3 regions of the Microbispora bryophytorum genome follow, and region 3 is predicted to be linked to each of the others. Evidence: riboswitches for the same ligand, from Rfam matches in the RefSeq annotation. Region 3 holds a riboswitch; each other region holds the start of a gene.

Region 1 (4,483 bases), on a different contig from region 3:
GCGCGTAGTCGTAGACCGTCATGTCCGGCGGCAGCGCCGGGCTCTGCGGGGCGTAGGCGATCAGCCGGGCCCGCCGGCGCGGGCGCAGGTCGTCGACGGCCGTCCCCTCGACGAGCACCTCGCCCTCCCTCGGCACCAGCCCGGCGACGGCCCGCAGCAGCGTGGACTTGCCCGCGCCGTTCGGCCCGATGACCGCCAGCCACTGGCCCGGCGCGGCCGACAGAGTGACGTCCGTGAGCACCGGCCGCCCGCCCAGCGTGACGCCGACGCCACGCGCCTCGACGGCCGGTACGGCGCGCCCGCTCACGTCTCCACCCGCCGGGTCACGCGCAGGACGGTGACGAAGAACGGCGCACCGACGAACGCCGTGACCACCCCGATCGGCAGTTCGGCCGGCGCGAGCACCGTACGCGCGATCGTGTCGGCCAGCACGAGGAACGCCGCGCCGCCCAGGAACGACAGCGGCAGCACGATCCGATAGGACCAGCCGGCGAGCCGCCGGACCACGTGCGGCACCACGATCCCGACGAACGCGATCAGCCCGCTCACCGCCACCGCCGAGGCGGTGGCGAGCGAGGCGGCCAGCAGCACGACGAAGCGCACGCGCGCCGCGCGCAGGCCGAGGCTGACCGCCTCCTCGTCGCCCACCGACAGCACGTCGAGCAGTCTGCCGTGCAGCAGCATGACGACGGTCGACACCACGGCGTACGGCGCGATCATGCGGAGCTGGTCCCAGCCGCCGCCGACGTCGCCGAGGATCCAGGAGTAGATCCGCTGCAGTTCGTCCACCTTGAGCTGCTGCACGAAGGTCTGGACGGCGGTGAGGAACGAGGTGACCGCGACCCCGGCGAGCACGAGCGTCGCGGTGCCGCCGCCCCGGCCCGCCGTGTGGCCAAGCGCGTACGCGAGGAACACCCCGCCGACGCTCCCGGCGAAGGCGGCGATCGGCACCGCGCCCACCCCGGCGTCTCCGCCTATGAAGACCACGACGAGCGTCACCGTGAGGCCGGCCCCGGCCGCCGCCCCGAGCAGGTAGGGATCGGCCAGCGGATTGCGGAACACGCCCTGGTAACCGGCCCCGGCCGTGGCCAGCAGCCCGCCCACGACGGCGGCGAGCAGCACCCGCGGCACCCGGAGCTGGAACAGCAGCCCCTCCTCGACCGGTGCGAGCCCCGAGTGCACGGACACCAGCGGCAGCCGGTCGAGCAGCGCCAGCGCGATGGCGCGGGGCGAGATGCCGGCCGCGCCCGCCATCAGGCCGAGGGCGAGACTGGCCGCCAGTACGACGGACGCGACCAACAGCGCCCGGCCGCGCGGCCGGGCCGGCGTCATCACGCCACCACCGGCCTCACCGCGTCACCGCTCACCGCATCACCGCTCACCGCACCACCGCTCACCGAACCACCAGGGGCGTCCGCGTCACCACCGGCTCAGCTCGCCGCCTTCTGCACGGCGTCGCTGACGGCCTGGGCGAGGTCGGCGACCCGCGGCCCCCAGCGGGAGGCGACGTCGTCGTCCAGCTCCACCACGCGGTCCTTCTTCAGGGCGGACAGGCCGGACCAGCCCGGCCGCTTGGCCAGCGCGGCGGCGTTCTGGCCGCAGCACTTGGTGTCGCCGAGGAAGATCAGGTCGGGGTCGGCCTTGGCGATGAACTCCGCCGACAGCTTGGGATAGCCGCCCGCCGCGTCGGGCGCCTCGTCGGCGATGTTCTTCAGCCCGAAGAGGCTGTAGACCTGCCCGATGAACGTGCTCGACGTCGCCGCGTAGGGCGTGACGTCCAGCTCGTGGTAGTACGTCAGCTCCTTGCCCTTGGGCGCCGCCGCCGCGAGGGCGTCGATCTTCTGCTTGACGCCGTTCGCCACCTCGTCGGCCTTGGCCGCGTTGCCGGTGGCCGCGCCGAGGTCCCTGATCTGGTCGTAGGTGTCGTCCAGCTTGGCGGCGGAGGGTTCGAGCAGCACCGGCACGCCGACCTTGGCGAGCCCGGCGACCACGCCCTCCAGGTCGTTGGCGAGCACCACGAGATCGGGCTTGGCGGCGACGATCGCCTCGACGTTGGGCTTGAACCCCGACAGCGACGTCTTGGGCGCCTCGGGCGGGTAGTCCGACTGGTCGTCCACCGCCGCCACCTGCGCGCCCGCGCCGATCGCGAAAAGGATCTCGGTGGCCGTCGGGGACAGCGACACGATGTGCTCGGGCCTCTTGGCGATAGTCACCGCGCCGTTGCCCGCCTGGATCGTGGCGGGGAAGGCACCCTGACCGGCGCTGTCCGAGGCGGCGGGGGCGGGGGGCGCGGACGTGGCGGCGCCGTCGGTCTGGCCGCAGCCGGCCAGAGCGAGCACGCCCAGCACCACACCCGCGACGGCCGTGCGTACGGGCCTCACGAGGGTCCTCCATCAGGGGGAATGCCGGGAATCGAGGGACCCGCTGGAAGCGACGGATCACCCTTTTCCACGAGGGTCGATTGCGTCGGCGCACAGCGCAGGCGACCTGGCTCGTCCTCGGAGAACGGGGAACCACAGTTGCGGGACAGCGCCGGATTCTCACCGGACTTCGCTGCGCGGCGCGCGTCGGACGCAACGGTACCAATCCCTCACGCCGCGTCCACCCCCGCCCCGTCCTGCACCGCTCAGCACGCCGGGGGGATCAGCCCGGCGCCTCCCCTGGCCCTCCCAGGTCGAGCGCGACCGCGCGGACCGCGTCCACGACGGGCGGGCAGACCCGCGATGGGTTGATCATGCCGCCGGCCTGCGCGTACGCGGGAGTGGTAGGGCATACCCCACCCCGGCGGTAGGGGGTCGCCCATGGCCGGATGTAGGGACCGCGTCGCTGTGCCGGAGGGGGCCGCGGCGGGACGCTTGAGGTGCTCGGCGGGACCGGAACCGCGAGACCGCGAAGCCTCACAGAGCCCGAGCCCGAGCCCGAAGAGCCGAACCCCAGGCTCCGAGCCCCACAGACCCAAAGCCACCAGGATCGAGCCCCACAGGCCCGCGCACCGGGGAACCCCACCCCGGCCCCGCCACCCGCGTGACTCACCCTCGTGGCGGCACGACACAGCGAAGGCGGCCCCCGTGTCCCTGACCATGCTTCCCCCCGCCCCCGAACGGGCCCCGGCCGCGCCACGGGACCGCTTCATCGACGTCCTGCGCGTCTTCGGGATGGTCCTGGTGGTCGTCCAGCACTGGACGATGCCGGTCCTGTCGTACGCCCAGGGACGGCTGACCACGGGCAACGCCCTGGCGGCGATGCCGTACGTCACCTGGATCTCGCAGGTCATGCCGCTGGTCTTCTTCGCCGGGGGCGCGGCCAACGCGATCAGCTTCAGGTCCGCCGCCCGCCGCGGCGGGACATCCCGGGAGTGGACGGCGCGGCGGGTGCGCCGCCTGGCCTGGCCGGTGGTGCCGCTGGCGGTCGTGTGGCTGCCGCTCCCCCACCTCCTGGTGGCTCTCGGAGTGCCCGCGCAACCGGTGGACGTGGCCGCGCGGACGGTCGGCCAGCTGCTGTGGTTCCTGGCGGTCTACCTGCTGGCCGTGGTGGCCACGCCGCACCTGCTGCGGGTGCGGACGAGCGTGGCCCTGCCGGTGCTGGCGGGCGGCGCGGTGCTGATGGACGTGGTCCGGTTCTCCGGCCTGGAGGCCGCCGGCTACCTTAACGTCGCGTTCGTCTGGCTGGCGGTCCATCAGGTCGGGTTCCGGTACGCCGAGGGCGGCCTGAAGCGGCTGACGGGGCGGCGGGCCGCGGGGCTCGCGGTCGCCGGGTTCGCGATGGTGGCGGCCCTGGTGGCGACCGGGCCCTACCCCGCCAGCATGATCGGGATGCCCGGGATGATCTCCAACATGGCCCCGCCGAGCGCCTGCCTGCTCGCGCTGTTCGCCGGTCAGCTCGGCCTGGCGATGCTGCTGCGCCCCGCCCTGAACGCGCTGGCCGCCCGGCCGAGGGCCGAGGCGGTGCTCACCGCGCTCGCGCCGCGCATGATGACCGTCTACCTGTGGCACATGACCGCGCTCGTCGCGGTCGCCGGTGCGGCGACCATCGGGTTCGGGCTGGCGACCCCGCGCGCCGGCTCGGCGGCCTGGTGGAGCTCCGTCCCGCTGTGGCTGGCCGCCCTGGCGCCGGTCCTGGTCGGGCTCACCGCGATGCTCGGCCGATTCGAGAACCCCGCGGGCGCCGCCGCACACCGGCTCGTGCCGGTGGCCGTCCCGCTCGTCGGCGGCGCGCTGCTCACCCTCACGATCACCGGCTTCGCGCCCGGACCTGCGCCGGTGATCGCGTCCCTCGCCCTGGTCGCGGGCCTGGCCCTGGTCAGCCGGCCCGCAGTTGCCGCTCCACGTCGTCGATGATCTCCTGCATGCGCAGGCCGTGGCGGGCGTCGAGCGGATGCCCGCCGCCGTCGCGTACGGTGCCCGCGAACTGGCGGACCACCTCGGGGAAGACGTCGCCGAGTTCGGAGCCGAGCAGCGAGGCGCTGCCGAGCCGTCCGTACACG
Region 2 (4,483 bases), on a different contig from region 3:
CAGCGCCTCGGCGGTGCCGGCGATGTCGGCGACGAAGTCGCGCTGCAGGTCGATGGTGAGCAGGGCGCTGCGGGAGAACTCGGGGCTGGTGTGTTCGTCCACGCCGGAGACGTTAGGCGGGCGAGCCGCGCCGGTCTTGTACGTCGTTGCGCGCGAACCGGCCCGGGGTGGCCGCGAACGTGCGGCGGAAGTGACGGTGCAGGTGCGCCTGGTCGTAGAAGCCGCTCTCCGCGGCGGCGCGCGCGACGGTGTGCCCGGCGGTCAGGAGCTGCTGGGCACGGCGCAGGCGCAGCTGGAGCAGGTAGCCGTGCGGGGTGACGCCGGTCTCGCGGCGGAAGGCGCGTAGCAGCCGGAATCGCGGCAGGCCCGCCACCTCCGCGAGCTCGTCCAGGCTCGGGGTGAGCCGGAGGTCTTCGGCCAGGTGCCGCTGCACCCTGCGGACGGGTACCGGCGGCGCCGGAGCGATCCCGCGGCGCGTGTAGCGGACGAGGATCTCGGTGCACAGCGCTTCGAACTCCTCCTGCGCGGCCAGGGAGTCCTGGTCCCGGCGGCGGTGCAGCCGGATCAGGCGCGCGGCCAGCCGGGGGTCGTACGGAGTCGGTACGCGAAAGGTGGGCCGGTGCCCGGCGAGTTCCGCCAGCAGCACCGGCGGGAGGTAGAAGACCCGGTAGTCCCAGCCCTCGGCGATGCCGGGGCGGCCGGCGTGGATGGTGTCGGCGTCGAGAAGGAGCAGGCTGCCCGCGTGCGCGTGTTCGGTGGCGCCGCGGTAGCGGACGGCCTCCACCCCGCGCTCGATGGCCGCGACGGCGTACTCGCTGTGCGCGTGAGGAACGAAACGATGCGTACGGAAGGACGCCTTCACCAGCCGCATGTCGTCCCGGCCGTAACGGTGCTCGACGACATCGTCCATGGCTGCCTTTGTATCTGACGCCGTCCCGGATCCGGATCCACGGGTGTTGCGCAGGATGGACCACTCGCGCAAGAGCAGTCGCGTGTCGTCCGTCCGGATCCTCATTCTCGGCGCCCTGTGCGAGCGCGGCCCATGCACGGCCACCAGTTGCGCCTCCTGTTCGAGGAGGGGCGCCAACGCGCCCATCGATCGCCGCAGTCGTAGCGTCCGTTATGTGGTGACTTGGGGTAGTTGCTCATAGTCTGTGCGTGTAAGGGGCTCTTCGGGTAGGAGGGTGCCGACATGCGACGCCGTTCGGTCCTCGCGCTGGGAGCCCTGGCCCTGGCGGGCGCGTGCGGTGTTCAGGCGCCAAGACGCCGCGGGGAGCTCTCCCTGGCCGTCCCGGGCCCGCCCGGAGGCTGCGGGGATGACGTCGCCGCCGGGTTCAAGTCGCTCATCGAGGGGCGTGGGTGGGCCCGGGCCGTACAGATCAGGCGGGAGGCCCGCGACGGCGGGACGGCTCTCGCCCGGCAGGGCGGGCCGCGGGCCGACCTGGTGATCGCCGATCCCGCGCTGCTCGCCGCCTGCGCGCGGGCCCGCGACCCGCTCCTGGTCGCCAGGGCCGTCCCGCTCGCGCGGCTGACGGGGGAGTGGGAGGTGCTGGTCGCCTCGCCCGACTCGGGTTACCGCACGTTCGAGCAGTTCGCCGCCGCGCTGCTGCGCGACCCCGGGGGGCCCAGGGTCGCGGGCGGCGCCGACCGCGGCTCCGAGCACCTGCTGCTCGGCATGACCGCGCGGGGACTGGGGGCCGATCCCCGTCTGCTCGACTACGTCCCGTTCGGCAGCAGGGCGCAGGCCGTCGCCGCGGTCCTCGACGGCCGGCTCCCGCTCGGGTTCGGCAGCAGGCGCGAGGTCGCCCCCCACGTGCGCGCCGGACGGCTGTGGCCGCTCGCGGTCTCCTCCGCCGAGCGGCTGCCCGGGGTGGACGCGCCGACGCTGTCGGAGTCGGGCGTCCGGGTCGTGTACGCCGACTGGACGGGGCTGATCGCCCCGCGCGGCACACCAGGGCAGGACGCCCTGCTCGACCTGTGCCGGGCCGTCACCGACACTCCGGGCTGGCGGAGCCTGTGCGACCGCAACGACTGGACGCCGATGTGGCTCGACGGCGACGACTTCAGCCAATGGCTCGTCGGCGAGGCACGCCGTACGGCCCTGCTTCTCAATGATCTCGGAGTTCGGTGAGAAACACAACTTGTAGGGGTGCTTGCGGGAAGGGCCACAAGATGTAGGATCCATCGCGTTGCTGGTTCACCTGGGGTGAGGCAAGAGGGAACCCGGTGCGAATCCGGGACTGCCCCGCAGCGGTGAGCGGGAACGACCGCCGTCACACGGCACTGTGCCTCAGGCACCGTGTCGGCAAGCACTGGGCGCGAGCGCGCCCGGGAAGCGACGGCCAGTAGGACCGGCGGGCGCGAGCCCGTCCGGACGCCCGCGAGTCCGAAGACCTGCCAGTGACGCGCGCGCATGGGCGCGCGCCCCGCGCCGGGCCCCGAGGGTGGGCTCGCCGCTTCGTCACGGCACGGTTCCCTCTCGTGCGCGTGCGCCGCGGCATGCCTCCCCTCCGGTCCGGCCGGGACACGCAACGACGAGGAGAGGCATCATGACCATCACCGACCCGGCCTCCGCGTCCGCGGACCCCGCGTCAGGGCAGCGCGGCGGGCCGCGGGCTTCGGCGGGAGATCCCGGACCCGGCGCCCCGCGCCGCGCCGCCTCCGTCTCCGTAGCCTCTGCCCCTGCCGTACGGCAGGCCCACTCCCAAGCGGACGGCGCGGTGGACGCGGCGGGCGTCCGGCAGGCGATCGAGGAGGCGGCGGCGGGGGTCATCGCCGACCCGGAGAACTCGCGCCGGGCGGCCCGGCTGCTGAGCGGTCTGATCGCGGAGGAGGCCGCGGCCGAGGGGGTGCGCACCTTCTCGGAGTCGGTCGCCGCCGCCCACGCCGCCGGGCTGCTGGGCGATGCGATCGCCGCGTTCGTGGCCGGCGAGGCCGATGCGCTCGACGCGTTGATCGACCCGGCGGCCGACGACCGGTTCGAGTACTTCGGACTGCGCACGGTCTACGACCGTTACCTGCTGCGCCACCCGGTCACCCGGCGCGTGCTCGAACACCCGCAGCACTTCCTGCTGCGCGTCGCCTGCGGCCTGTCGGACACGGTGGCCGAGGCGGCCGAGCTGTACGGCCTGATGTCCACGCTGGCCTACCTGCCCAGCTCGCCGACGCTGTTCAACTCGGGCGCGCGCCGGCCGCAGCTGTCGTCGTGCTTCCTGCTCGACTCGCCCCGCGACGAGCTGGAGAGCATCTACGAGCGGTACGGCCAGGTGGCGCGGCTGTCGAAGTACTCCGGCGGCATCGGCGTCGCCTGGACGCGGGTGCGCTCGCGCGGATCCCTGATCCGGGGCACCAACGGCCTGTCCAACGGCATCGTCCCCTGGTTGCGCACGCTCGACGCGTCGGTGGCGGCCGTCAACCAGGGCGGCAGGCGCAAGGGCGCCGCGTGCGTCTACCTGGAGACCTGGCACGCCGACGTCGAGGAGTTCCTGGAGCTTCGCGACAACACGGGCGAGGAGTCGCGCCGCGCCCACAACCTCAACCTGGCCAACTGGGTGCCCGACGAGTTCATGCGCCGGGTCGAGGCGGACGGCACGTGGTCGCTGTTCGACCCCAAGGAGGCCCCCGAGCTGACCGACCTGTGGGGCGAGGCGTTCGACGCCCGCTACCGCGAGCTGGAGGCCGCCGGGCGGCACGTCCGGCAGGTGCCGGCCCGCGCCCTGTACGCCCGGATGATGCGCACGCTCGCCCAGACCGGCAACGGCTGGATGACGTTCAAGGACGCCGCCAACCGCGCCTCCAACCAGACCGCGCGCCCTGGAAACGTCATCCACCTGTCCAACCTGTGCACCGAGATCCTGGAGGTCACCAGCGACGGCGAGACCGCCGTGTGCAATCTCGGCTCGGTCAACCTCGCCGCGCACCTGACCCCCGAGGGCGACGCCGTGGACTACGGCAGGCTGCGCGCCACGGTCCGCACCGCCGTACGGTTCCTGGACCGGACGATCGACCTCGGCTTCTACCCGACCCCGGAGGCGGAGGCGGCCAACCGGAAGTGGCGGCCCGTGGGGCTCGGCGTCATGGGCCTCGCCGACGTGTTCTTCGCGCTGCGCCTGCCGTTCGACTCGCCGGAGGCGTTGGCGCTGTCGACCCGCGTCGCCGAGGAGATCGCGCTCGCGGCGTACGGCACCTCGGCCGACCTGGCCGCCGAACGCGGGCGCCACCCCGCCTACGAGGAGACCCGGGCGGCGGACGGCGTCCTGCACCTCGACCACTTCCCGTGCGCCCCGGCGCACCCCGAGGAGTGGGCCGCGCTGCGGGCCAGGATCGCGCGGACCGGGCTGCGCAACTCCCTGCTGGTCGCGATCGCGCCGACGGCCACGATCGCCTCGATCGCGGGTTGCTACGAGTGCGTCGAGCCGCAGGTGTCCAACGTCTTCAAGCGCGAGACGCTGTCGGGGGAGTTCCTCCAGGTCAACCGGTATCT
Region 3 (4,483 bases):
GTTGACCAGGAATCCCAGCACGGCGAACGCCAGCGCCGCCGCGAAGCCGAGCAGCAGCGCGCCCTGCAGACCCGCCGCCGTGGGGTCGTCCCTGTAGCCGGCGGTCAGCGTGGCCACGTCGACGACGTCCCTGCGCGCCAGCGCGGTGGCGGCACGCGTGGTGTCGTTCCCGTCGGCGGCCAGCCACCACTCCGTCACCGGCCAGTCCGCCCCCTTCGCGCCTTGTCCCCGCAGCGCCGACAGGTCGGCGAGCAGGGCCGGGGCGCCCTCCGGCGTGCCGGGCATCGCCGTGACGACGCCCACGACCCGGATCGGGATCGACGCCGTGCCGGCCGTGATCCGTACGGTGTCGGCCAGGCCGGGGGTCACCACGACCGGAAGCGGCTGTCCGGCGGACCCGGCGATCCGGGACATCAGCGTGGCCGGCGACAGCTCCGACAGGTCGGGGCGCAACAGCAGGGCACGGCCCAGATGCGCCGCGTCCGCGGCGATCAGCGTGGCGTCCGCGCCGTCCGCGACGACCCTGGCGCGGTGCGCGGGCACGGCCGCCGCGACCCCCGGCAGCGTGGTGAAGGTCCGCGCGTCGTCCCCGGGGAGGGCCGGGACGCGCAGGGCGGCGCCGGCGAGGTGCCGGGCCCGGTCCTCCTGGGCGCCGCGCCAGGTCGCGGCGGTGGTCAGGGACAGCACACCGATCGCCGTCGCCATCGTCAGCAGCAGCGCGGGGCCCGAATAGCGGGCCGGGCGCCGGCTCACCTGCCGGGCGGCCAGGGCCGGCCCGAACCCGGGGCGCCGCCGCGTCGCCCGCTCGGCGACCCTGGCGACGGCGGGCACCAGCCGCAGGGCGGCCATCCCGCCGCAGAGCAGGGCGAGCGCCGGTCCCGCCCCGACGAGCGGGTCGAGCCCGAGCTCGCCGCCGAGACGCGTCGTCTCCGGCGCGTCCTGGCCGCGCAGGCGCCAGACGGCGAGCGCCGCCAGAACGAGCAGCGCCACGTCGGCCCCGGCCCGCTGGACCAGGCCCGGCCGGTCGGCGCGCCCGCGCGCCGCCTGCTCCTCGACGTACGTGCGGCGGGCGGCGAGCAGGGGCGGGGCGGCCAGCATGGCGGCGCAGGCGAGCGCGACCGCCGCCGCGACCGCGAACGTGGTCCCGTCGGGCGCGCGGGGCGGCTCCACGCCGGTGGCCTCGATCCAGGGGAGGGCGCTCATCGGCCGCAGGAGGACGGGCGCGAGGAACGGCGCCGCGGGCGCGCAGGGCAGCGCGATCAGCAGCGCCTCCCCCGCCGCCATGGCGGCGAGCCGCGGCGACCCGCCGCCCCTCGATCGCAGCAGGGCCGTCTCCATCCGGCGGTGCTCGGCGAGCAGCCGCGCGGTCAGCGCCAGCGCGTACGCGCTCAGCACCAGCAGTTGAAGCACCGGCACGAGCATGGTCGAGCGGGCGACCAGGGCGCCGCGGTCGAGCCGCAGCAGCGTGCCGGACAGCGTCTCGGTGACCGAGCACCGGGGGCAGCCGGCCCGTACGTCCGCCGAGACCGCGGCGACCGACGCCGAGAACGGCCGCAGCCGGTCGGGGGAAAGCCGGCGCAGATCGGGTTCGGCGAGCCAGCGGGCCGAGACGCCGGTCGCGAACCGGTCGAAGAAGGCGCCGGCCGGCACGACCAGGGGGCCGCGGGAGGTGAAGTCGCCTGTCTGCGTGCCGTAGCGCAGCAGCTCCTCCCCCTTCCAGCGCGGGTCGTCGGGGTCGCGCAGCCGGAAGACGCCGGTGACGCGCACGCGGGCGGGTTTGCCGTCCAGGCGTCCGACGACGGTGAACTCGTCGCCGGTGGCGACTCCCATCGCCCGCGCGGCCGGCTCAGAGAGCGCCACCGTGGTTCCCTCCGTGGGCCAGCGGCCACTCACCAGGTCCGCCTGGCCGTCCAGTCCCTCGTACGCGGCGAACCGGGTCAGGACGGGCCGGCCGCCGTGGTCCCCTTCCTTCAGCGCGTACGAGGCGGACTCGACACGCACGGTGACCCGTACGGGCACCTCGCCGTGGGCGTGGGCGATCCCCGCGCGGACGGCCCGGTCGGCCCCGGCGAAGTCGCCGGCGGCGACGGAGGAGGTGACGACGGTGGCGGTGGCGGCGAGCGGAGCCGTGTCCAGGGCCCGCCGCACGCCGGCCTGGGTCGCCGACCCCGCGTGCAGCAGGAGAGCCGAGACCGCCGTGGTGGCGAGCAGGATGGAGCCGAACGCGGCGGCCAGCAGCAGGGGCTCGGCCAGCGCGCGCCGGACCACCAGCGGCAGCCGTCCGCGCACCGTACTCACCATCCGGGCCTCACCATCCGGGCCTCACCATCCGGACATCACCACGTGCATCCCGGCATCATGGCAAGCATGATCGAGGAGCACCAGCGTTCCGTTCATCTGAGGTGAGGGGAAACGGGCCGAGGAGGGCTGCATGCCTGCGGTGGGGCCGTTGCTCACGGGAGCCCGGCGGGTCGCGCCACTCTGCGTGGCCCGGGTGTTCGACTTCGACCTGGACGGCCCCCGGCGCCGCGCGCGTGCCCCTGCGCGAAGAACGAGCCGTTCTCCATGATCGCCACGCTGGAACGTACATAGAGGCACACTTGCGAAACATCCGGCACGAAGGTGTATGTTGACCACCGCAAGCGACGGACGTGGAGGAAGCCGGTGTGAATCCGGCGCGGTCCCGCCACTGTCACCGGGGAGCGACCCTCACCACGCCACTGCCCTGCACGGGCGGGAAGGCTGAGGGAAGCGCCGATCCGGGAGCCAGGATACTCCGGCCGTCGGACCTTCGACCGGGGGCGCGGACACCCCCAGGGGGGACATCCCATGGCCGGGATGCCCGGCGGCGGCCTGCTTGTCGCGGGCACCACCTCCGATGCCGGGAAGAGCGTGCTGGTGACCGGCCTGTGCCGGTGGCTGGCCCGCCGCGGCGTACGGGTCGCGCCGTTCAAGGCGCAGAACATGTCGCTGAACTCCTATGTCACCGCCGACGGCGCGGAGATCGGGCGGGCGCAGGCCGTGCAGGCGGCCGCCTGCGGGCTGGAGCCGACGGCCGACATGAACCCGATCCTGCTCAAGCCGGGCAGCGACCGACGCAGCCAGATCGTCGTGCGCGGACGGCCGGTCGCGGACGTGGACGCCATGGAATACGGCGCGCGCCGCGACGAGCTGCGCGCGATCGCCGTGGAGTCGTATCGGCGGCTGGCCGGCGAGTTCGACGTGGTGATCTGCGAGGGGGCGGGGTCCCCCGCCGAGATCAACCTCCGGGCCGGGGACATCGCGAACATGGGCCTGGCCAGAGCCGTCGGGCTGCCGGTGATCGTCGTGGGTGACATCGACCGCGGTGGCGTCTTCGCGCACCTGTACGGCACGGTCGCGCTGCTCGACGCCGCCGACCAGGCGCATATTTCCGGATTCATCGTGAACAAGTTCCGGGGCGCGCGGGAGCTGCTCGCGCCGGGGCTGGACATGATCGAAGGGCTGACCGGGCGCCGGGTCTACGGGGTCGTGCCGTGGCTCGACGGATTGTGGATGGACGTCGAGGACTCGCTGTCGCTCGACACCCGGCCCGCGCACGCGGCGAGCGCGCCCGTCGACGGCGCGTTGCGGGTGGCCGTCGTGCGGTATCCGCGCATCTCCAACTTCACCGACGTGGACGCGCTGGCCGCCGAGCCTGGAGTCACGGTCAGCTTCGTCACCTCACCCGCCGCCTGCGCCGACGCCGACCTGCTGGTTCTCCCGGGTTCGCGGGCCACGGTGCACGACCTGGCCTGGCTGCGCGACACCGGCATCGCCGACGCCGTCGTCCGCAGGACGGGTCCGGTGCTCGGGATCTGCGGCGGCTACCAGATGCTCGCCCGCACCATCACCGACCACGTGGAGTCCGGCGCGGGCACCGTGCCCGGCCTGGGGCTGCTCCCCGCCGACGTCACGTTCGCGCCGGACAAGACGCTCGGCCGGCCGGCCGGCGAGGGCTACGGGCATCCGGTACGCGCGTACGAGATCCACCACGGGGTCGTCACCCGCGACGGCGGCGAACCGTTCCTCGACGGGTCCCGCGCCGGAAACGTGTGGGGCACGACCTGGCACGGCGCGCTGGAGAACGACGGGTTCCGGCGAGCCTTCCTCGGAGAGGTGGCGCGGGCGGCGGGGCGGGAGTTCCGCGGTGATCCGTCGCTGTCATTCGCGGGGCTGCGGGAGGCGCGGCTGGACGCGCTCGGCGACCTGGTCGAGCGCAACGTCGACACCGACGCACTGATCTCGCTCATCGCAAGCGGGCCCACGCCGGGCCTGCGGACCCTGCCACCCGGCGCCCCCGGCACGGGCGGCGCGGGCGGCGCGGGCGGCGCGGGCGGCGCGGGCGGCCCATGCTGATCATCCGCCAGGCGGGGACGCCGGGCACGCGGCGCGCCTGTTTCCCCACGCCGGAGGACGCCGACCCGTCGGGGCTGGCGCAGGCGGCCACGCCGGCCCTGCCCGA

Evidence for each region. Region 3 has a riboswitch for cobalamin ahead of ACGFIB_RS19755 (cobyric acid synthase). Riboswitches for the same ligand answer to the same signal wherever they lie in the genome.
Region 1: linked by a shared signal. The riboswitch ahead of ACGFIB_RS02840 (ABC transporter substrate-binding protein) and the one ahead of ACGFIB_RS19755 (cobyric acid synthase) in region 3 are both predicted to bind cobalamin.
Region 2: linked by a shared signal. The riboswitch ahead of ACGFIB_RS12845 (ribonucleoside-diphosphate reductase subunit alpha) and the one ahead of ACGFIB_RS19755 (cobyric acid synthase) in region 3 are both predicted to bind cobalamin.

The regions. Positions count from the first base shown of each region.
Region 1 is NZ_JBICTF010000001.1:614,932-619,414, forward strand. It holds gene ACGFIB_RS02830 (ABC transporter ATP-binding protein) at 1-307, opposite strand, end outside; gene ACGFIB_RS02835 (FecCD family ABC transporter permease) at 304-1,332, opposite strand; gene ACGFIB_RS02840 (ABC transporter substrate-binding protein) at 1,431-2,381, opposite strand; cobalamin riboswitch at 2,461-2,597, opposite strand; gene ACGFIB_RS02845 (acyltransferase family protein) at 3,069-4,337, shown strand; gene ACGFIB_RS02850 (Gfo/Idh/MocA family protein) at 4,300-4,483, opposite strand, start outside.
Region 2 is NZ_JBICTF010000003.1:792,397-796,879, forward strand. It holds gene ACGFIB_RS12830 (cysteine hydrolase family protein) at 1-102, opposite strand, end outside; gene ACGFIB_RS12835 (AraC family transcriptional regulator) at 113-910, opposite strand; gene ACGFIB_RS12840 (Bug family tripartite tricarboxylate transporter substrate binding protein) at 1,193-2,131, shown strand; cobalamin riboswitch at 2,177-2,416, shown strand; gene ACGFIB_RS12845 (ribonucleoside-diphosphate reductase subunit alpha) at 2,550-4,483, shown strand, end outside.
Region 3 is NZ_JBICTF010000005.1:492,177-496,659, forward strand. It holds gene ACGFIB_RS19750 (FtsX-like permease family protein) at 1-2,301, opposite strand, end outside; cobalamin riboswitch at 2,604-2,799, shown strand; gene ACGFIB_RS19755 (cobyric acid synthase) at 2,830-4,377, shown strand; gene ACGFIB_RS19760 (histidine phosphatase family protein) at 4,371-4,483, shown strand, end outside.